DNA from 2 places in the Bradyrhizobium sp. NBAIM01 genome. Region 1 is predicted to be linked to the other one. Evidence: riboswitches for the same ligand, from Rfam matches in the RefSeq annotation. Region 1 holds a riboswitch; the other holds the start of a gene.
What was found. Region 1 has a riboswitch for cobalamin ahead of I6F31_RS24525 (TonB-dependent receptor). Riboswitches for the same ligand answer to the same signal wherever they lie in the genome.

Region 1 (11,458 bases):
GCATCAATCGGCCGAGCAGGGACATCGGCTGGTGTTGCGCGCGCTGAACGTGCAGCCGCTGATCAGCCTCGATCTCAGGCTCGGCGAGGGATCGGGCGCCGCCATCGCGCTGCCGCTGGTGCGCTCGGCGTGCGCACTTCACAATGGCATGGCGACGTTCGCGCAGGCCAATGTGCCGGATCGGTCTTCTTGATGCGGCTCAAGCCACGCGCTGGTTGACCGACACGACGCGCCAACCGCCCGCCAGCCGGTCGATCCGGGTCAGCGACAGCGGATCGACGACGAAGCGCAGCGCGGCTTCCGGTGTGAGATCGAGCGCGATGCAGAGCGCAGCGCGTATCGTGCCGGAATGGACGACCAGTGCTGCGGAGCCTGCGCCAATCTGGGCCAGGCCCAGGCGGACGCGGGCGACCTGATCCGCAAAGCTCTCGCCATTCGGCGGCCGTCCGTGCGCCGGATCGCGCCAGACCTGCGCGTAGGCCTCGCCACCGGTCGCGGCGAGCTCGTCATGCCGATGGCCGGTCCAGTCGCCGAAATCCTGCTCGCGAAACTCGCTGATCAGCTCCGGTTCGAGCCCCAGCGCGCGCGCCGTCTCGACCGTGCGCCGCGACGGGCTGGCATAGCCGGCGAGATCCGCGGGCAACAGCTGCCTTAGGGCCGCCAATGCAGCGTGATCGCCGAGGTCGGCCCGCGCATCGGCCGCATGGATCGTCCCGGGCACGCCCGCGACGGCCGCATGCCTGATCAACCAGAGGAAGGTCTCGCCTTCCATGCTCATCTCCAAGGAAGTTGGTTGCTGTGGCCCCAACGCCGCAACTGGCACATTGACTCTGTCTTGGTGGTAATCCTAGATGCTCGCGACGGTTTTCCCGAGAGGGAATGAAAAGGGAATGCGGTGCGGGGAAAATTGTCCCCAATGCCGCGGCTGCCCCCGCAACTGTAAGCGGTGAATCCTTCGTCACGAGCCACTGGGTCCTCGGTCCCGGGAAGGCGACGAAGCGGTCACGACCCGCGAGCCAGGAGACCTGCCGTCAGCCGTGGTCACACGCGAAGATGTCGGTCGGGGAGTACAGACATTGCTTCATCGGACGGCTGCAAGGCCAAAGGTGAGACCTCGTTCGCTGTGACGTGCCACTGACGTCATACCGAGGTTTTCACCTGTGTCTTCCATCCGTATCGCACGACCGCGCCGCGTCCTGCTTGCCTCCGCCGCGTTCACGTCCTTTGCCGCTCTTGGTCTGCCGGCCGCTCTGGCGCAGCAGGCCCGAGAGCCGCTGCCACCCGTCGAGGTGTCGCCCGCCCAGGTACGCAAGCCGGCCAAACCGGCAGCAGGAACGGCGCAGGGCGCGCGCCGCGCGGCAGCGCGCAGGCCGGCGGCTGTATCCGCAGCGCCAAGACCCGTCACGCCGGATTCGACGCCGCAAACGCCGCTCAACTCCAACGCCGTTGCCGAAAGCGCCTCGCGGCTCGGCCTGACGGTGCGGCAGACGCCCGCGACCGTCGAAGTTGTCTCCGCCGAAACCATGCGCGAGCAGGGCTATCGCACCGTGTCCGAGGTGGCGCAGGGCGCCGTCGGCGTCACCTCCGGCGACAACCCGGCCGAACCTTCCGCCTTCTCCATGCGCGGCTTCACCAACAGCCAGATCAACACGCTCTACAACGGCATCAAGATCGGTCCGCAGAACATGACCTCGCGGATCGTGGATACCGCCAATCTGGAGGCTGTGGAATTCCTCAAGGGCCCGGCCTCGCTGATTTCGGGCGAGGGCGCCGCGGGCGGTGCCATCAACTTCGTCACCAAGCAGCCCCACACCGGACCTGTCCGTAACGATGCCAATTTCTCCTGGGATTCGCTGAACTCGTTCCGTGCCCATTACGGCTCCGGCGGCAGCACCAATGTGCAAGGCCTGGACTATCGCTTCGACATCAGCCGTTCCGCCCTCAACGGCTTTGCCGATGACACCAATGTCAAGACGTTCGGCACGTCCGGCCAGCTCAACTACCGTGTTTCCGACAGCCTCAGGATCTGGGGTGCGGTCGAATATCGTGAAGACCGCTCGAAGGCCTATTGGGGCGCGCCGCTGGTGCCGGTGGCCTTCAGCGGTTCGCATGCGACGACGGGGATCGTCTCCGGCAATTACGTCTCGAATTACAACGGAACGAATCTCGGTGCCGTCACCATCGACGACCGCACCTTCAACACCAATTACAACGTTCTCGATAACCGCAACGTGGCGCAGGAAGTGTGGCTGCGTGGCGGCTTCGAGCTGAAGCTCGCGCCTGACCTCACGCTGAAAAGTCAGGCCTATGGCTATGGCGCGGAACGGACCTGGTTCAATAACGAGATCGAGGCGTTCAATTCCACCACGAACCTGGTCGATCGCGAGCGTTTCTATGTCGCCCACAGTCAGCGACTGGTCGGCAACATCACCGACCTGATCTGGGATACAAATATTGCGGGCTTCGACAACCGGCTGGTCACGACGCTGTCGTCGAGCTATCTCGATTTCGTCAGGCCCGGCGCGGCAAACTTTCCCGGCGATTCCGTCTCGCTGGTCGACCCCAACCGCGGTTTCTACGGCCTGCTCACGACGCAGCAGCAGACCGCGCGCATCGACAACGAGGCGCTGTCATTCGAGGACAGGCTCAAGCTGACGCGCAGCTTCGCGCTGATCGGCGGCCTTCGTGTCGAGCACATCGGGCTCGACCGCAACTCGACCGATAAGAACGGTGTGGAGAAGGCGGGCTTTCCATTCACGAAAGACTGGGCACCGGTCACGGGGCGCATCGGCTACACCTGGGAGGCCGTTCCCGGCCTCACCTTCTTCAGCCAATACGCCACCGGCGCCGACGTCGCAGCCAACAACATCTTCCTGCTCTCGCCCACCCAGCCGCTCGATCTGACCACCGCGCGCACCTATGAGACCGGTGTCAAGCACCTGTTCTGGGACAATCGGGCGGAGTGGTCGTTCTCGGCCTATGACATCCTGCGCAAGAACGTCTATGCGGCCGCCGGCGGCATGCAACTCAACATCGCCGGACGACAGGAGTCGAAAGGCGTCGAGCTTGCCGCCTCGATACGCCCGATCGAGCCGCTGCGGCTGTGGGGCAACATCGCCTATGTCGATGCGCGCTATGCCGACTACAATTTTGCCGGCGGCTCGTTCTCCGGCAACACGCCGCCAAACGTGCCGCGTATCGTCGCCAATGCCGGCGCGTCGTATCGCTTCTTCACACCATGGCCGGTGGAGCTTGGCATCACCGGCCGTCATGTCGGCGACCGCTACAACACCGATGCCGACGTCGTGACGATGAAGGCTTACACCGTGGCCGACGTCTACGCCTTCGTCGACATCCCCAAGACGGCGTTCAATGCGGTCGACCAGGCCCGCCTGACCTTCCGTGTCCGCAACATCACTGATAAGCGCTATGCGATCTGGGGCGATCCGTTCTATCCGGACCAGATCCTCCTGGGCGCGCCGCGCACCTACGAGATCTCGGCCGCGTTCAAATGGTGAGGCCCTGAGCGCATGATGGGCGCGATCGTCATCACGCATCGCTGGCTCGGCATCGCGTTCTGCCTGCTGTTCGCGATGTGGTTCGCGACGGGAATCGTGATGCACTTCGTCCCGTTTCCGTCGCTGACGGAAGCGGAGCGATTTGCCGGACTTGTGCCGGTCGATCGCGACGGGACGAAGATCTCGGTCGCGGACGCCGTTGCGGCGAGCGGGATTGCCGATGCCACGCGTGTTCGGCTGATCCAGCGGAGCGATGGACCGGTCTACGTCGTCTCGGGCTCCACAGGTTCGCGAGCGGTTCGCGCCTCCGATGGAGGAGACGCGTCGGTGACATCAGCCGATGTCGCGCTCACCATCGTGCAAGCTTATTCACGTCAGCGCGGGCTTGAGGCGCCGCGCGCCGCGATCGTCGCGCGGTCGGATTACGATCAATGGAGCGTGCCGAACGGTTTTGATCGCCATCGCCCCTTGTCTCGCGCCGCTCTCGGCGATGCCCCTGGAACGGAGGTCTACGTTTCGTCGCTGACCGGCGAAGTCGTCCTGGATACGACGCGCAGCGAGCGCGCGTGGAACTGGGCCGGCAGCGTGCTGCACTGGATCTATCCGACAATTCTGCGCAGCAGCTGGGCGCTGTGGGATCGCGTGGTCTGGACGCTGTCGCTGCTGGCCCTAATCGCGGCATTGCTTGGTGCGGTGCTCGGAATCGTGCGTGTGAAGATACGGGGACGCCAGCTCTCGTCGCCCTATCGTGGCTGGCACGCCCTGCATCACATCATCGGTCTCGTCGCGACCGTGTTTGTGCTGACCTGGATCTTCAGCGGCTGGCTGTCGATGGATCACGGCCGCCTGTTCTCGCGCGGGCAACTGACTCCGACAGAGGCCGGCGTGGTCGATGCCGCCCCGGATTGGCGAGACGCGTCGTCGCTCGATCCGCAGCCAATATCGCCGTTGGCCCGCGAGGTCGAATGGTTCGCCTTCAACGGCCATGTCTATCGGCGCGACCGGGTTGGTCTCGGCCGTCAGGCGTTGATCAGGGCAGGGGACGCGCCGCGCGATGGACCGGCGCCATACCTGGATAGGCAGGAGATCGGCGACCTGACGGCGCGCCTTGGCGCCGGCTGTGCCGCACCGTTCCTGCTCGCCGGCAACGACGACTATCCGGCGCAATCCGCACTTCCGGGGGCTCCAGTCTACCGCACGACCTGCGGCGATCTCTGGTTCGATGTCGATGCCGCCGATGGCAAGCTGCTGCAAAGGCTGGACCCGTCGCGCCGCGTCTATCGCTGGCTCTACAGTGCGCTGCACACGCTTGATTTCCCGATTCTGCTGGCTCATGCGCGGCTGCGTGACGCTCTCATTGTCGGGCTCTGTACGCTCGGGCTGATCTTCTCCATCACCGGCATCGTCATCGGTTGGCGGCGCTTGCGGGCATGGCTGGCGAGCGCATAGCCAGTCGCGAAATCTCCGTACCCGGCGCGACCCGTTCGGCGCGCCCGGTTATCCACCAGCGGCCGGTGATGTCCTCGCTTACCGACCGTACAATAAAGAGAGGCTGAGCCGACCTGCGTGCATAGCTCTTGGTCAGTGCTGTCTCCCGCACCGCCGACCGATCGCCTGCAAATTAGACAAACGGCCTTGTGCGATCCGATTGCAGTGCAACGGGTGCTTCTATTTGCCTCGAAGAATCCAAGGGTGCGCTGCACATTTTGACTTCGCGGCCTTCTGCTCTCTGCGCGAGCAGCGCTGCACGGAAACGTGCAGCCGATGCTGCGCCGCGCAAGGCCGGTGGCTTGCTAGCGCTTTGGTTTGCGACAACTCTGACCCTATCCCGCGGCCATCGCTCTGTCGCACGCTCGCACGTGATGGCATGACAGGGAATGATGATGAACGTCACGCGTAGCTGATTGTGCAGATGAGCGATCCCGGCAATCATTGGGAGGTCGGCACCGATATCGGTGGCACCTTCACCGACATCATCGCGATCCGGCGCGATTCCGCGGAAGCGCGAATTGCGAAGGTGCCGTCGCGCCCCGACGCACCGGTGCAAGCGATGCTGGAGGCGATCGAGGCGGTCGGCCTGCGCAAGAGCGAGGTCAAGCGCTTCGTCCACGGCACCACGCGCGTGACCAATGCGATCGTCGAGAACCGGCTGCCGAAGGTGGCGCTGGTCGCGACCGAAGGCTTTGCCGACGTGCTCGAGATCGCGCGCTATCGCCGCCGAGACCTCTACCGGCTCGACATTCCGCCGAAATCACCGCCTTTGGTGCCGCCTGAACGCTGCTTTGGGCTCGCCGAGCGCCTCGATCATGAGGGGCGGGTGCTGAAGGCGCTCGAGGAAGCGGAGGTCGAACGCCTGGTGGCGTGGGTGAAGGGGACCGGCGTGCAGAGCGTCGCGGTTGCCCTGCTTCACGCCTATGCCAATCCGGTGCATGAAAAGATGCTGGGCGAGCGGCTCAGGGGCGTCGTCGCCCACGTCTCGCTCTCGCACGAGGTCAATCCCGAGGCGCGCGAATATGAGCGAACCTCGGCAACCGTGTTCAACGCGGCCGCGATGCCGATCGCGGTGGAATATCTCAGCGAGCTGGAGCAGCGGCTGCCGATCGGGCCCGGCCTGCAGGTGTTTCACTCCGCCGGCGCCATGGTGCCGATTTCGGCGGTGAAGCAGCGTCCGCTGGTGATGGCGATGTCAGGCCCGGCGGCCGGCGTCTCGGCGTCGGTCAGCATCGCGCGCCAACTCGGCTGCGCGCGGATGCTGACCTTCGACATGGGCGGCACCACGACGGACGTGTGCCTGATCGTCGACGGCCAGGCCGAGATGACCGACGGCCGCATGCTCGGCGACAAGCCGCTGCGCCAGCCGATGCTCGCGGTGCACTCGATCGGCGCCGGCGGTGGATCGATCGTGCGCAACGGTCCCGGCGGGCTGACGGTCGGGCCGGAGAGCGCCGGCTCCGAGCCGGGCCCGGCCTGCTATGGCCGTGGCGGCACGGAGCCGACCATCACCGATGCCAATGCGGTGCTCGGCTATCTCAATCCTGAGACCAAGCTTGGCGACCGCATCGGCATCGACATCGCGGCCGCAAAGCGCGTCATCGCGCCGATTGCCCGCGCGCTCGGGCTGAGCCTGACGGAGACGGCGCTCGGCATCATCAAGGTCGCGAACGCGACCATGGCCCGCGCGCTCCGCCGCGTCACGGTCGAGCGCGGCATCGACGGGCGCGATTGCACGCTGCTGGCCTTCGGCGGCGGCGGCCCGATGCATGCCGCGGGCCTTGCCGATCTCTACGGCATTGCGGAGGTGGTCGTGCCCAGTGCCTCGAGCGCATTCTCGGCGCTGGGCTGTCTCACCGCCGATTTCAGCTTCCTGCAGCAGCAGACCCTTCGCGCTGCCCTCGACGGCATCGATTTCGCGCGCGTTTCGGAATGGATCGAGGCCCTGATTGCCGATGCCTCGGCGCCGCTTCTCGCCAACAATGTTGCGAAGGCCGAGATCCAGGTCGAGCTGGTGGCCTTGATGCGCTACGCGGCGCAGAATGACGCCATTCCGGTCTCCTTCACGCTGCCGCTCGACGTTGCCAGGCTGAAGCAGGACTTCCTGACGCGGCATCACGAGCTGTTCGGCTATGCGACCGGCGAACCCTGCGTTATCGAGTCGGTTCGGGTGCAGGCGCGTCGCCCGTCGACGACAATTGTCAGCCGGCCGGCGACTGCGGCGAGGGCAGTGTCTATGACCACGCGCACCTGCTCGTTCGACGGCTTCCACGACATCGCAACCGCAATCTTCGACCGCGCCTCACTCACCGAGACCATCAATGGTCCCGCCATCATCGAAGACGCCTGGTCGACCGTGGTGGTGCCGCCGGGCTGGCAGGCAAAGCCCGATACATCAGGCAATTTGTTCCTGACGCGGAGGGCGGCATGAAGCTCGATCCGTTCGTCGTCGAGGTCATCAGGCACGGGCTCTCCGCCGCGGCCGAGGAGATGAGCCTCGTCATGACGCGTTCGGCGCGCTCGCCGCTCTTGCGCGAGGCCGGCGACCTCTCGTCGGCGATCACCGATGGCCACGGCGGCCTGGTCGGGCAGGGCCGCGATATCCCGATCCACCTCGGCGCGATGGCCTACACCATCCCCGAACTGTTGAAGGTGATGCCGCGCGATGGCCTGAACGACGGCGACGTCGTGATCTACAATGTCGGCGCGCTCGGCGGCAATCATCTCAACGACGTCAAGGTCGTGCGGCCCGTCTTCCTCGACGGCGAGATCGTCGCCTTTGCAGTCAGCCTCGCGCATTGGCCCGACATCGGCGGCACCTGGCCCGGCAGCTATTTCGCCAAGGCGGTCGATACGTTCCAGGAGGCGATGCGGATTCCGCCGGTGCTGATCGCAACCGCAGCCGGCCTCAACGCGCCGATCGTGCAGCTGCTCAAGGCCAATGTCCGCGATGCCGAATCCTGCGAGGGCGACCTTCTTGCCCAGATCGCGGCGACCAAGGCCGGCGAGAAGCGCATCGTCGAGCTCTGCCGCGAGCATGGCAAGGCGGTCTTCATGGCGGCGCAGTCGCGCCTGCACGACCTCTCCGAAATCGAGATGCGGGAAGCGCTGCGCGATCTGCCGGATGGCATCTATGAGGGCGAGGATTATCTCGACGACGGCAGCGCAAACAACGCGCCGGCGCGCATCCATGTCAAGATCACCATCCGCGGCGACGAAGCGACCTTCGACCTTTCCGGAAGTTGCGACCGCGTCTCCAATTTCTGCAACACGACGCCATTCATGGCGCGCTCGGCGGTCGCCTATGCCGCGCGCATCATGAGTGGGCGCGACATGCAGCAGAATGCCGGCGCGCTGCGGCCGCTGACCATCATCACGCGCCCGGGCTCGATCCTCGAGCCCGGCTGGACCGCCTCCGTTGCCGCCGGCAATCACGAGACCTCCATGCGCATCGTCGATGCAATTTTCCGTGCCATGCAGGACACCATTCCCGAGCGCCTGTCGGCGGGCGGGGCAACCACCGCGGGCGTGCTGTTCTTCGCCGAGCCGCGGCCGAACGGTTCCTGGAAGATGCTCTATGAAGTCCATGGCGGCGGCGAAGGCGCGCGGCACGATCGCGCCGGCACGTCCGCAACCCGCGTGCATCTGTCCAACACCTCGAACACGCCGGTCGAGGTGATCGAGGCGAATTACGCGATCCGGCTCGAGCAGCAGGCCATCCGCCGGAATTCCGGCGGCGCGGGCGCGCATCGCGGCGGTGACGGCTCGGTCCGCACCTACCGCATTCTGGCGCCCTCGATGCACCTGACCACCTGCGTCGAACGCATGGTGATGGCGCCGTGGGGCATGCAGGGCGGCTCTCCCGGCAAGGCCTGCCGCATCTCGCTGGTCAGGCAGGGCGCGAACGTCGCCATCGACGGCAAGTCGAACCTGGTGTTGCAGCAAGGCGATCTCGTCACGATCGAGATGTGCGGTGGCGGTGGCTACGGCGCCGTTCCGGCGGAGTGAGGCAGTTGGCGATGAGCAGATTGTTGCGAACCGGGCTAAATGCGGGCGAGGCTGCGCCGATGGCCGTGGTCGGCGGCGAGGGCGTCTACTTTCACCTTGCGGACGGCCGCAAGCTGATCGACGGCAGCAACACCGGCGGCGGTCTCGGCCATCGCCATCCCGCAATGGTGGAGGCGATCCACCGCGCGGCGGACACGCCCGTCGTCAATGAGGGGTGGACCTGGGTCGGCCGCGAGCAGGCCGCCGACGATCTGATGGCTATCGCCTTCAGGGGCGAAGAGGACTGGGTCGGCGCGGTGCGCTTCTGCATCAGCGGTAGCGAGGCCAACGACATGGCGCTGTCGCTGTGCCAGGCGCTGACGCAGCGTTCGGCGCTGGCGACGCGCGAGCGCGCCTATCACGGCATCACTGGGCTGTCGCGCAGCATGACGGTGCAGCCGCAATGGCACGGCGGCCTCGCCGTGCACGTCGGCGGCTCAAAACTGCCGGCACCGATGGCGCCGGTGCGGATCCTGCCGGCGCCGGATGGGGCGATCTATGGCGCGCCGGCCAACAATGCGCCGCCGAGCGAATATCTCGCGGACGCCCCGCGCCTGCTCTCGGACACGGCGGCGACGATCATCGACTACACGCAAGGCGGCATCTATTACGACGGTGCCTATCAGGATGAGGTCGCGCGCTGCGCCCGGCAGGCCGGCTCGTACTGGATCGCGGACGAGGTCGTCACGGGCGCCGGCCGCGCGGGCCGCTGGTTCGCGTTCCAGGGCGCGCAGAGCCGGCCCGATATCGTGACGCTCGGAAAGTCGCTCGGCGGCGGCGCGGCGGCCGTGGCCGCTGTCGTGGTGTCCAAAGACATCGTCGAGCGGCTGAAGGGCACGAGCTGGCAGAACTACGGCACGCTGCGTGGCCATCCGATCAGCATGGCGGCGGTGAGCGCTTATCTGAAGGTCATCAGTGAGGACAGGATTCTGGACCACGTGCACAATCTAGAGAAGCTGTTCACCCGCCGCCTCCTCGCAATCGCGCAAAAGCACCCGAGCGTGTGCCGCGTGGCCGGGCAGGGGCTGCACTGGACGGTGGAGCTGCATGGCCCGGATTGGCGCAGCTGGCACGCCGACACCACCGAGGTGCCGATCGCCTCGCGCGTCGCGGAGCGCGCGCTGGAAGCCGGCGCCGTGATCGGCACTAGCGGCGAGCAGACCTCGCTGTTCCTGGCGCCGCCGCTGGTGATTTCCGAGTGGGAGGCTAACCAGCTTCTGGACGCGCTCGACCACGGTCTTGATATCGCCGACGAGGAGCACGGGTGAATCACACAACGTCCCTGAGGTCACCGGCCTGGCCGGCGGACGAGCCCTGGCATCTCGCGATGCCGGAGGGGACGCTCTACGACGCGCTCGCGCGTGCTGCACGTGAACGTCCCTCGCATCCGGCGACAATGTTCTACGGGGCGAGCCTGAGCTACGCCGAGCTGCGCGACCGGGTCGATGCCATGGCCGGCTTTCTGCAAGGCGTTTGCGGCGTGAAGCGCGGCGACCGCGTCATGATCGCGCTGCAGAATTCGCCGCAATACGTCATCGCTTACTATGCGACGATGCGGGCGGATGCCGTGATCGTGCCGGTCAATCCCATGAACAAGACCGCCGAGATCGCGTATCTCGCCGCGGATAGCGGCGCAAAAGTTGCGATCATCGGCAGCGAGCTAAGCGATGTGTTTGCACCGCTGGTGGGGAAGGCGATTACGCATGCGATTGTCGCGCAGTACCGCGACGAAGTTCCAGCCGCGACGCCCTACACGCTGCCATCATGCATGACCGAGGCGCCGTTGGAGCCGCCTTCATCGCCGGGCTGGTATTCGTGGTCGCCCGCGATAGTGCAGGGCCTGCAGCCGGGTGCGATGGAGGCGGGGCCGGACGATCTCATGATCCTGCCCTACACGTCCGGCACGACGGGTAAGCCCAAGGCGTGCATGCACACCCATCGCAGCGCGCTGTTCACCGCCGTGTTGCAAGCGCGCTGGTATGGGCTCAATGGCAGCGACGTGATGACCGGCTTCATGCCGCTGTTCCATGTCGCGGGCATGCAGGGCTCGATGAATGCCGCCATCGTCGCCGGCGCCACGCTGCTGCTGATGGCGCGTTGGGACAAGGATCTGCTGCCGGATTTGTTCGAGACCTATGGCGTCACGTTCTGGAACGCTGCGCCGACCATGATCGTGGATGTGCTCGCCAGCGCCAGCTTCCGCGACAAATGTTTTGCGAAGCTCAAGGTGCTGACCGGCGGCGGCGCGGCGATGCCGACCGCCGTCGCGGAACGGCTGAAGGGGCGGTTTGGGCTCGATTTCGTCGAGGGCTACGGCATGACCGAGACGATGTCTCCGACGCACCTCAATCCGATGGCGGCGCCGAAGCGGCAGTGCCTCGGCATCGCCGTGCACGAGACCG
Region 2 (11,458 bases), on a different contig from region 1:
TGCCTCACACAGCCGAATGGAGAGAAGAGGGCTTCATTCGTCTCACACCTTCGCTAGACCCAACCCTTTGGCCCGAAGATGCGGAGGAAGACCGACCTGCGGACCCGGAAGATCCTCCCATCCACTAGCGGCTGTAGCCGAGCCACGGCAGGTCATCTTCGAGGGCCGACAGGGCGAGATGGCACGAGCACCTATTGAGGGCGATCGGGCGCGCGGCTCTTGCGCGGAAACGCTCCTCTTTGATGGGCATTTCATAATTGTAAGCCGATAAAGCGCAAAGTACGACATTGATCCAAATGGACGCGCTGGAAACACGACGCGCTTGCGGTGATGACAACAAATCGGTCTAGCGCGCCCTCCGGCGGTCTCGCTGGGATTTTAGAAGACCGTGAGACGTTCATGTCCTCGACGACGAAGCTGAGAGCGCGTTCTGAGATAGGAGTGAGCTATCATACCTTCGGTAGGGTAGATGGTTGGCTTTGCTCCGCAAGCATCAGCGCACTTCTGCTAAAGTGTATGAGCTTTACCAGGATCGCGCCTCAGCAAAGCGCTGTTGCGGTCGTCCCACATACGGCCAAAAGCCGCCCACACCCCCTCTTCGCCATCCCAGCTGCCGCGGCTTGCCGCCTTAGAGTACTCCGTAGCGCGCTGTTCGAAGAAATTGGCGTGCTCGACCCCATTCAGGATCTCGACCAGCCATGGCAAGGGATGCGGCCTGAGCTGGATAAAACCGCTCTCTCTGGCCTCGAAAAAGCCGAAGGCCGGGGTAATTCCGAGCTGGGTCAGTCGCCAATCCGCGACATAGCGGACATAAGCGTGGATCTGCTCAGCTTTCATGCCCTCGATTTCGCCGAGGCCAAAGGCCACATCAACGAAGTTCTCCTCCAGCTTCACCATGGTCTTGGCGACGTCGATGATGTCGTTACGGACGGAGCGCGTCACCGCGCCGGTTTCGCGGTGCCATTCATGAAATAGCTTGATAATTCCCTGGCAGTGGAGACTCTCATCGCGCACTGACCAGCTTACGATCTGTCCCATGCCATTCATCTTGTTGTAGCGCGGAAAATTGAGCAGCATGGCGAAGCTTGCGAACAAGGCCATGCCTTCTGTGAAGGCACCGAACATCGCAAGGGTACGAGCGACGTCGGCCACGGTCTGGACTCCGAACTCGTGCATGTAGTCCGCTTTGGCGCGCATCTGCGCATAGTCGCGGAATGCCTCGAACTCGGTCTTGGGCATGCCGAGCGTCTTGAGCAGCAGCGCATAAGCGTCAATGTGGACGGTCTCCATGTTTGTGAACGCCGCCATCATCATCTGTACGGTGAGCGGTTGAAAGATCGGGATGTAGCGCTTGAGATAATTGTCGCCGACCTCGATGTCCGACTGGGTGAAGAAACGGAATATTTGGGTGAGCAGCGCACGCTCGTTGGCGGTGACACGGTCCGACGCCCAGTCCTTGAGGTCGGCGCCGAGCGGAACCTCCTCGCCCATCCAATGGGTCTGCTGCTGCCGCTTCCAGAAGTCGTAAGCCCAGGCGTAGCGATCGACGTCATAGGTGCCTGTCGATTCGAGGAGGCCGACCCGGCCCTTGCCGATCAGCGAGCGTGGATCGACTGACGACAGATCGATCACTGACATGCAAGGCACTCCTCATAGTCGGTGTGCTGCAGCTGTGCCGAATTGTCGCCGGCGCTGACGTTGCCGGCGAACGCTGCGCGCGAGATCGATTTGGAGCGGCAGTAGTAGAGACTTTTCAATCCGCGCTCCCATGCCGTCCAGTGCAGCATGTGGAGGTCCCACTTATCCACATCGGCCGCCAGATAGAGGTTAATCGACTGGCTCTGGCAGATGAACGGGGCCCGATCGGCGGCAAGCTCGACGATCCAGCGCTGATCGATCTCGAAAGCGGTACGAAAGATCGCCTTCTCTTGCTCCGACAAGATGTCGAGATGGGCGACCGATCCCTCGTGCGCTATGATCGACTGCCAGATCGCCGAGGTGTCGGCGCTCTTGGCCGTGAGCACCTTGGTTAGATGGGGATTACGCACCGAGATGGCGCCCGACAATGTCTTATGAGTGTAGATGTTCGCCGGGATCGGCTCGACGCAGGCGCTGGTGCCGCCGCAGATGATGCTGATCGAGGCGGTCGGCGCGATTGCCATCTTATGGCTGAAGCGCGCCATCACGCCGCGTTCCAAGGCATCCGGGCAAGAGCCGCGCTCGCGCGCGAGCGCCACAGATGCTGCGTCGGCATCGCGACGGATTTTTCGGAACATGTTCAGATTGAACGATTTCGCCAGGACACTCTCCATTGGGATGCCCTTGGCCTGAAGGAACGAATGGAACCCCATGACGCCGAGGCCAACCGAGCGCTCACGCAGGGCGGCATAGCGGGCACGCTTCATGCCATCCGGCGCCACCGTGATGAAGTGAGTGAGCACATTGTCCAGGAAGCGCATGATGTCCTCGATGAAGCCTGCCTCCTCATTCCACTGGTCCCACGCCTCGAGATTGACTGATGAGAGGCAGCACACGGCGGTGCGCTCCTTGCCGCGGTGATCGAGGCCGGTCGGGAGGGCAATCTCGCTGCACAAGTTCGATGTAGAGACTCTAAGGCCGAGCTCGCGCTGATGCTTGGGAAGCGCGCGGTTCACCGTGTCGATGAACAAGAGATACGGTTCGCCGGTCTGCAGCCGGTTCTCAAGAATGCGTTGCCACAGCTGGCGGGCGTCAATCTCGCGAACGATTTCGTTGGTCTTTGGACTGCGAAGCGCGAAGGCGGTTCCGGCGCGCACGGCATGCATGAACTCGTCGGTAACGTTGATGCCGTGATGCAGATTGAGGCTCTTGCGGTTGAAGTCGCCGGACGCTTTCCGGATCTCGAGGAACTCCTCTATCTCCGGATGGTGGATATCAAGATAGGCGGCCGCGGAGCCGCGCCGTAGGGAACCTTGGCTGATCGCCAGCGTCAGGCCGTCCATGACGTGGATAAACGGGATGATGCCTGAGGTCACACCGCCCTTCACCTTCTCGCCTATTGAGCGCACATTCCCCCAGTAAGTCCCGATACCGCCGCCGTTGGAGGCGAGCCAGACGTTCTCGTTCCATGTGCCGACGATGCCTTCGAGCGAGTCCGAGACCGAGTTAAGGAAGCACGAGATAGGAAGCCCCCGCGTGGTGCCGCCATTGGAAAGCACCGGCGTGGCCGGCATGAACCACAGCCGGGACATTGCATCATAAAGACGTTGGGCGTGCGCAACATCGTCCGCGAAGGCGCACGACACCCGCGCAAACATGTCCTGGAAACCTTCGCCGGCGAGCAGATAACGGTCATTCAGCGTCAGCTTGCCGAAGGACGTCAGCAGGTAGTCGCGCGACCGATCAAGCGTGAGCTCGGACGGCTTTGGAGACGGTGCGAGAGGCCGCGGCAACGGAGACAGCGACGGAGGCGGAGCAACAGACAGCTGAGGCGCGGCAGACTTTGCCTGCGCTCGCCGCCGGCTCACGCTGGACAGTGCAATGAGATGACCCTGCTGATCGAAATCGTAAGACGGCGACATCGGCAACCCCGCGATGTTTGGAGCTGGGGCCCGCGGACGACTTGCGAGGAGACCAGGCAAATGTCCCGACTGCAAGCGACCCAACGGGGCACCCCGCCCGAGGACGTTTCTTCTGTCGCGGCAGGTCTCCTGGCTCGCGGGTCGCTGCGGCTGCCGGCCTTCCCGGCGCCGTTGTCGCGCCAGTGACCATGATGACAGCCGCTCGCCGCTCACAGTTGCGGGGGCAGCCCCGGAGTAGCCGTTCGGCGCACCGGGTTCCCTCTTAGCTTCGGTCCACAAAATAAAGGACAGAAGACCGTGACAGACCCACATCTAGGCGGCACCCGCCGAGATTCGTCAAGCCTTCTGTTGCGGGAAATCAAGCTCCATCAGGCAAAAGGACACCGTCGAGCTAACGAATGGAGCGGCCGAGAACTAGAACACCAGCACGTTTCGCTCGTGCCATAGCCCCAGCTCAAAGTGATCGGTCCCGCGTTGCTATATTCCTAGTTTTGTACTTTGTCTTGCGCATGGTCGAGTCCAAAGATCGGCCGATCATTGATTGAGGTATGAACACTAGCGGCAATGGGGAAAGGACTTTTGCACCCACGAGCGCCTCTCGCTCGCCGCGATAGATAAATGGCATCTGGACGAAGTCCTTATCCTACAAAATATCATCGGCTGCGGCCGCTCTGTTGGCCAGAATGGCTTCGTTCTCGACCTGTTGATCCCAGCCCAGATCGAGGCTGGGCGCACCGCAGCGGCTTCTGACCTGTCACGGCTCTAGCGCGACCTGCAAGCCATCGGCGCCTTCAAGATGAAGCTAACGGGGGGCCTATCGTCCGCCCCTGCCGCTGGCGAAGGTGACAATGTTTCCAGAGGAGTGGCGCGCGCATCGGCCTCAGGCGAGACAAAATCAGATCCGCGTGAAACAGCCCTTCTGATTCAAGGCCGGTCGCATCAAGACCAAGAGCCGCCAAGCTGGCCAGACAGCTTTCAAACTCCTCCGCATCGGAAAGCGGCGCTGGATAAATGTCGCGACGTTCCGTCACAAGGCCACGGTTCGGGAAACGTCGAGGCCAAAGACCTAAATGGAAACATTCGAAGCACAAAGGAGATGATCCATGGACATCTCTCTGTCGCATCGAGATTTTTTCTGAAGTCTTCTCCGTAGTATGGTCGATGCAACTCGTCGACATGATAATAGCCGCGAAGCTGGGCATGCGCGCGCTGTCTGTCGATAGTGCGTCCTTTTCACGACAATGCCGTCGCCTAGGAGGCCAACGTTTGCTGCATAGCTAATCGCCGGCGCCGACAACTCTAAGCCGATAAACCGCGCCAAGCCGACATTAGGCCAAGCCGCATAACAATTGCGATCGGGGCGCACCAGTGTCTCAGAACTGATAGCCCTCATTTCGCGCCGAACGTAGATGACGCAGGCCCCCGAGAAGGTCAGTGGAGAGCGATGCACTGCTGCGTTGATGTCGTATGAACATCGGGCTTGAGAGGGTGCGGAAGCTTTCGTTGCCAGAATTTGTCGAACGAGCGGCTCACCACGGATCGTATAATCCAAGTCGCCCAGGACGAGAAGTATGGCCATGGATCATCCAAAGCATAAATGTCATCGAAGATCGGGCCGATTGATCCACGAAAACTCTGTTCGCACCCAAATGTCTCCCATCCTATTTTGTAACCCGGTCGATGGCTGCTACTTCCAAGTACTGACGACCTATCGCAGAAATTTGGCGAGGTGCGCCCCCATCGCGCCTTTTCTGGCTCGCATCGTAAGACAGAGGGCGAGCCGTCTTATTACAGGGCACGAGCAGATAAAGTGGCTCCAAAAGTTGGTCATCATCAGAGTCTTGGCACTTTGTGTGAGGTAGAAAGCCTATTGAACTCCGAACTGCAGCGATTGCGATCATTACGAACTGAGCGCGCAGGCTTTCGTAGCCCCATGATCGTGATGCGCTTGCGTACGCGCGGGGAGACTCGTGCTTGGAGGATTAGAAAGGATCAAGACTCTCTGCCGCGCCGCTCCACGCAATCTAAGTCCTTGACATTCAGGACCGCGAAGAAAACCGCAAGCTCAAGGTCTGTTTTGCGTCACATCTCCTGCATCTGCCATGACAGTTGGCTTCGGAGATTTGTCCATCGATCGCTTGCTGCACCGCGGCGATCGTGGTGACTTTTATGATGCAACATAATCTCGCCGAGCCGGAACTTCTTATTTTCTCACCAAAGGCTTGCGCACACAACCGGTCTGTTCGCTGGCAGATGCCAGTCGATCCACTTTCCGTGTCGCGAGCACAGCCCTTTGCACATCGAAAGTCCACGAAGCAAGTCGCCATGAGTGACGTAGAAATCATCGCGCACGAGACGCGATCTTCGTCAGCTTCTCGCAAGCTGCCCCTGCTATCAGAAAGCAGGTCATCTCGCGGCGACGCCGCTATCTGGGTATTACGACATGGACGCAGGCGCAGCCGATATCGCAGCAACAAGGCCAGAGCCTGGCGCAGACCCCGACACGGGAGCGACCAACGGCGACCGTTCGCCTGCAGCGTTGTTGCAGCGAGCTTTCGAGAAGGCTCTCGTTTCCGTCGCCACGCAAGTTATAAGCGACTCCCAGTCGGATATGGATGATGCCTTGAACGAGCTGGATGACGGGTGAGGCGGGATGGGGATGCATCGGGCGCGGCGTTCAAAAACGAGCCCGATTGAACGAAGCAGGCGGGACTTAGTACCTGCAGCGAGCCAGACGTGCCTTCAGCGATGCGCCAAATGGCTGGGTCAGCGGGTCTACAAATCGGTGTGCGCCCGGATCACTCGGCCAACGCTGCTGCGCTGCGGCAGGCCTGCACAGCAAGGCCGAACGCCAACGCAAGCTCCTCGCTATCCCGCCCCAACGATGACGATAGGAGCGCGCTCGCGCAGCGCTATCCAACGGCTAATCAACGATAGTACGTTGAGCCGTGCATCATTCCCCTTATTCGAGGAATCGATTGCGCTCGCCAGGCCGTCCCTGGCCCGATCCGCGGCTGACCGCGAGCCTGTCCGCTAGAATGGGCCTTTTCGCAGCATTGAGAGATGTCGCTAGTACTTAGTCCTGAGGGCGGCCCGCTTGTTGGTGCGGTTGGGGCAAAGCTCTGACTGACGCGATCGTCAGACGAGAGCGGCGATTCTGGATCCATAAGCCGCAGCTCCTGCTATGCTCATCGTCGCTCGCCGAACATGAAAAGCGGGCGCTAGCGCCCGCTTCCACGTTTTGTCCAAAAGATGGATGCGGCCTCACGCAATCCGCTGCAACATCATTTCCCGCATCAGAGTCTTGAAATCCGGCGGCGCGTCCGGGTTCTCGTTGTGGTCGATGACCGACTGCGTCACCCTGCGTCCGGAGTTGTCAACCCATCCCTGATTTTGCTCATGGATCGTCTGAGCTCCATCAGACGTCAGCTGATCAAGGGTTCGGCCGGCATTGGATTGCGTCACCTTCAGATTGTTCTTTCCATCCTTGTCATCCCCGAGCCCCTCGACGACAATCGCATTGTCGCCGTTGGTGATGGTCAGCTTTGAGGAAATGGTTTTGCCTTTGCCAAAATCGACCGTGTCCACCGTAATCTTTGTGCCATCGTCGAGCTCGAAGGTCATGCCTTTCTTAAAGTCGAAGTCGTCCTTGCCGTCGCCATTCGCATCGACGTGAGGATCGCCGTGGATCTTCGTGACATGGCCGGTCTGATTGTTGCGAACGGTCCAGGTGCCGTCCTTCTCATCAGCCGTGATGGTGTACTTATCACCAAGGTTAATCGTCGCCTTGCCGTCCTTCACCTCATGCGACCAAACTGGCGCCGGCTGAGGCGACTGCGCGGGAGCCTGAGCGACCGCAACCGGCACCATCGCAAGAGGCGGCGGCGGAGGCGGAACGAAGAAGACGGGGCTTGCAGAGCCTGACGGCGGACGCGCATACTGATAGTTGCCTGGGCCGCGTCCCTGTTCACCCGCATCGATACTCGCCTGATTTACCGCGCGTCCGGCGCCATCGGCCCACCCTTGGCCGCTCTCGTGAATGGTCTGAACACCATCGGCTGTCAACTCATCAAGGGTCATGCCAGCGTTGGACTGCGTCACCCTCAGGTTGTTTTTGCCATCGTTATCGTCGCCGAGGCCCTCGACAACCATCGCGTTGTGGCCATTCGTAATGGTAAGCTTTGAGGAGATGGCCTCACCATTTCCGTAGTCGACGTTGTTGACAGTAATTTTCGTGCCATCGTCGAGCTGGAACGTCATATCTTTCTTGAAATCGAAATCGTCCTTGCCGTCACCGTCGGCATCGACGTGGGGGTCGCCATGGACCTTCGTGACATGGCCGGTCTGGTTGTTGCGAACTGTCCAGGTGCCATCCTTCTCGTCGACCGTAATCGTATACTTGTCGCCGAGCTTGATCGTGGCCTTGCCATCCTTCACCTCATGCGTCCACACCGGATCCACAGGAGGCTCAGAGCCCTGATTCGGCTGGCCCACCAGCATGGCGGGAGGAGGCGGCGCCATCATGTACGCCTGCGTAGTAACAACTGCTGGAGCCACGACGACGGGAACGGCGCTTGTAACGACCGAACCGACCAGGGCTGGCGAGGCTGCCGGTAGGTACTGATAGCTCACCGGGGCATACTGCCCCAACAAGGCGTTGAAAGCAGGAGCGACAACCGCGCCTTCCGGCACCACTCCGTTCACCGTCGAATCGAGCGCGCCGACCACGGGAAGACCGGCCACGGGAAGATACGCCATTTAGTTCACTCCTGCTGGATAGAAGAAAGCTGTAAAACTGCAAGCGTTACGCGCTAGTCCACCGAAGCGCCATTCAGACCTGCATGAGAATGCACCATTAGCCCACCCAAGCGCATAGATGCCTCTCGTTGCCAGCACCTGCAGCCCTGACGAGACTCCTCATCCAACTCCGCGGTTATGGCACGAGCATATCGCACGCGCATTCAACGTCAGAAACGCTATCCGCAATACCTGTCGAAAAGCTGACGACAACCGACGTCGCACTTGCTGCGATGACATTGATCGTATCGCGCAGCGAACCATACGCTCCAGATGCGATCTGTAGGCCCGACGAGCGACTACACGGTCAGCTTTCACTACATCAGGGGTTCGCCAAACTTGCTCTCCTTCGACATCCGCGAACTGCCAAAGCTGGGACTGAATGGCTCAAGCAGCCTCTACCACTCCACTCTAATCAGCCGGTCGCGTCGCTGCACGCAACCGAAACGCCGCCGCTGGTTCCGAACGAAGAATTCTACATGAGGCGCAGAAGCCCGCATGCCATCTTTTCCAACGCGCCGACTATATGCGCTAGCTTGGCAACTCATAAGTCAAGCAGGCGCTGGCCTACGGCAACAGTCGCCTCGACCGTGTAGCTCGTCAGCTTCTGGAAAGGTAGCGCCCCTAGCATGAGCACGCTGAACTCTAGGCGAGGAGTCGTCTATTGAGACGTAACAAGACGAGCATAGGAGAAACCGATGATCGGAGAAATGATCGGAAGCGCCGCCGGCGGATGGCTCGGCGGCCCCGCCGGAGCGGCGATTGGTTCCGCAGTGGGCGGGACCGTCGACAAGGTCTTTGATAAAGTCGTCCATAACGTGGAGGCTGAGAAGAGTGGCCCTGATAAGGCCGCCGAGACCAAAGACGCCGACGAAAAAAGCAGCGTGCAGACCAAGCCAGACACTCTCGGCAAGAACCCAGAGCTGAACCTTAGCCTCAGCACGCTCGGGGGCGAGCCCATGTTTCTTTCCATTCCTGCCATCGTTTCGCCCGCGCGCGCGACGTAACAGGGCACAAAGTAGCAAACTACGACGAAGAAAGGTGAATCGACATGGCAGTTGATAACGTTGGCGGTAACGGTGGCGCGGCAGGCGCCCAGCAGACCGGGGATGCTGGCTTCCAGAATCAGATGGCTGAGTTCGAGCGTGTTAGCCAGAAGGTTCAGGCCCAGGCCGTCGCGATGCGCAGAATCACGACCGAGCTCTCGTCCGAGAAGAAGGTCGCCGACGAGCGCGTCCAGTAAATCTGCAGGGCGAGTGGCTCACCGCGTCGCTTATCATGGCCGCGCTGTGAATGACGAATTCTGAATGAGCCGTACGGCACTGCCGTACGGCTTCTCTCGTTATTCAGGAGACTGTCCGTGAACCAATCGATTTCCCTGGACTTTGAGGTGCTGTCGGGCCTCTATACCGGGCTGAGGGGCAAGGCGCCGGTCGGCGACAGTCTTATCGGCAGCGGCCTCGATGCCGATATGATCTTCGTTGAGCAAGGGCTCGAACCACATCACCTTCGCATCATTCCACAGCGCGATTCGATCGAAGTGGAGGCACTTGCTGGTGGTATCAGCGTAGACGGCCACGAGACTATCACAGCAGGCGAGCGCGTCAGTGTGTCTCTTCCTGCGATCGTTCATGTCGGCGCGATGTCAATCCACTGGTCGACGCAGGATCTCCCGCAAGCTGATCTCAGCAATCGCTCACGTGGTTCTATCGTGGCACTCAGTCTCCTCTTACTCAGCTCTGTAGCGATCGGCACCGTCTCAACTATCTTCGCCCCTACCGACAGCGCGGTGGCGCTGAGTACTGACTCGTTGCCGGCAGCCGAGGTTGCCGCCAAACCAGCCATCAATCATTATGAAGCGAGTGCTGCTGGTGAACTCGCCGAATTGCTACGGCAAGAGGTCGAACGAGGGGGCCTATTTGATGTCAAAGTCGGTTCGGGCCCCGGCGTTGTGACCGCGGAAGGCACCGTCACACCTAACCTTGTCGCAAAATGGCAAGAGATTCAGCAATGGTTCGATCATCAAACCAGCGGCAGCCCTACCCTTGTGAATGAAGTCACAGTCAAAGAGGAGAAGACGCCATCTTCAATTGCTGTCCAAGCCGTTTGGCGTGGAAGCGAACCTTATCTGCTTATCGGCGGGCAAAAGTATTTCGTGGGTGCGCTATTAAGCAATGGGTGGACCGTCGATCGAATTGAGGATGGGCGAGTGCTACTCAGCCGCAACGGTCGATTTTCTGCTTTGTCGTATTAGAGCCTCTACCCTGCAAGAAAGAAGGAGAAGTCGATGGCTAGGCTGCCCCAGCACGCGGTAGGGCCCGGCACCTCATCGCAGGGATTAGACGTGGGCCAGAACGCACCGGTTATCGGCTCGCCCTCCTCGCAAGTCGATATCGAAGTCGGAGTTGCTCATGCAGACGGGGGCACGAAACGGGCGTCGTGGCGAGACGCGCCCGCGCAGAATCTGCCAATCGAAGGCGCGAGCGAAGCCGCTCTCGAGATCAATTCCATCAACGCCGTCTCGGGCGTCGCCCTCTTCGAGATGGGTGCCGGGGCAAATGAGATCGACCCACGCGCAGTACTGGCTTCGCTTTATGGATCCAATCTCTCACACGGCCTGCTCTCCTTCGTCATTCCACGTCTACGTCATCCGGACGTGCTGCGCGCGGATAAGCATGGTGTTCTTCTGGAGCGCTTAACCCAGACGTTGGAGGCGACGCCAGACGACAAGACAGCCCGAGAGTGTCTGGCAATCCTGCAGCAGGAGCTGCGTCGGCTGCTTCTGCTCCGGCAGAATCAAAACAGCATAATCAAGGGCTAAGCGATGGTCGACCGTAATGGATTGCAGCATGTCCCCGCCACGCTGACACCGGAAGCTTCCAAATCGGGCGATATCTTGTCGATCTCCGGGCCCGAGCGCGACCTGCTCTGCGCCCTCTCCTATGTCCACCTCGCGTGCGGGCAAAGTGCACAGAGTCTGGCTCTGCTGAGAATCGCAGCGCGCGAGCATTCCCACGACGTCGATCTGCTCCGCATCCTAGCCTACACTCTTATCGCGGAGGGCCTTGGCGATGAAGCGCTTGATGTGCTGGATCGGCTGG

Region 2: it holds a riboswitch for cobalamin, as region 1 does, so the genes downstream of both, I6F31_RS35505 (ribonucleoside-diphosphate reductase subunit alpha) here and I6F31_RS24525 (TonB-dependent receptor) in region 1, are expected to answer to the same signal.

Annotation. Positions count from the first base shown of each region.
Region 1 covers NZ_JADYVU010000008.1:83,580-95,037, reverse strand. Annotated here, with positions in the region: gene cobT (nicotinate-nucleotide--dimethylbenzimidazole phosphoribosyltransferase) at 1-193, shown strand, start outside; gene I6F31_RS24530 (histidine phosphatase family protein) at 200-772, opposite strand; cobalamin riboswitch at 845-1,048, shown strand; gene I6F31_RS24525 (TonB-dependent receptor) at 1,161-3,518, shown strand; gene I6F31_RS24520 (PepSY domain-containing protein) at 3,531-4,967, shown strand; gene I6F31_RS24515 (hydantoinase/oxoprolinase family protein) at 5,431-7,440, shown strand; gene I6F31_RS24510 (hydantoinase B/oxoprolinase family protein) at 7,437-9,017, shown strand; gene I6F31_RS24505 (aminotransferase class III-fold pyridoxal phosphate-dependent enzyme) at 9,029-10,324, shown strand; gene I6F31_RS24500 (long-chain-fatty-acid--CoA ligase) at 10,321-11,458, shown strand, end outside.
Region 2 covers NZ_JADYVU010000025.1:42,509-53,966, forward strand. Annotated here, with positions in the region: gene I6F31_RS35500 (ribonucleotide-diphosphate reductase subunit beta) at 508-1,638, opposite strand; gene I6F31_RS35505 (ribonucleoside-diphosphate reductase subunit alpha) at 1,629-3,560, opposite strand; cobalamin riboswitch at 3,662-3,875, opposite strand; partial or broken gene I6F31_RS35510 (class I SAM-dependent methyltransferase) at 4,375-5,220, opposite strand; gene I6F31_RS35515 (DUF1521 domain-containing protein) at 6,825-8,318, opposite strand; gene I6F31_RS35520 (hypothetical protein) at 9,056-9,364, shown strand; gene I6F31_RS35525 (hypothetical protein) at 9,409-9,600, shown strand; gene I6F31_RS35530 (FHA domain-containing protein) at 9,718-10,611, shown strand; gene I6F31_RS35535 (hypothetical protein) at 10,645-11,178, shown strand; gene I6F31_RS35540 (hypothetical protein) at 11,182-11,458, shown strand, end outside.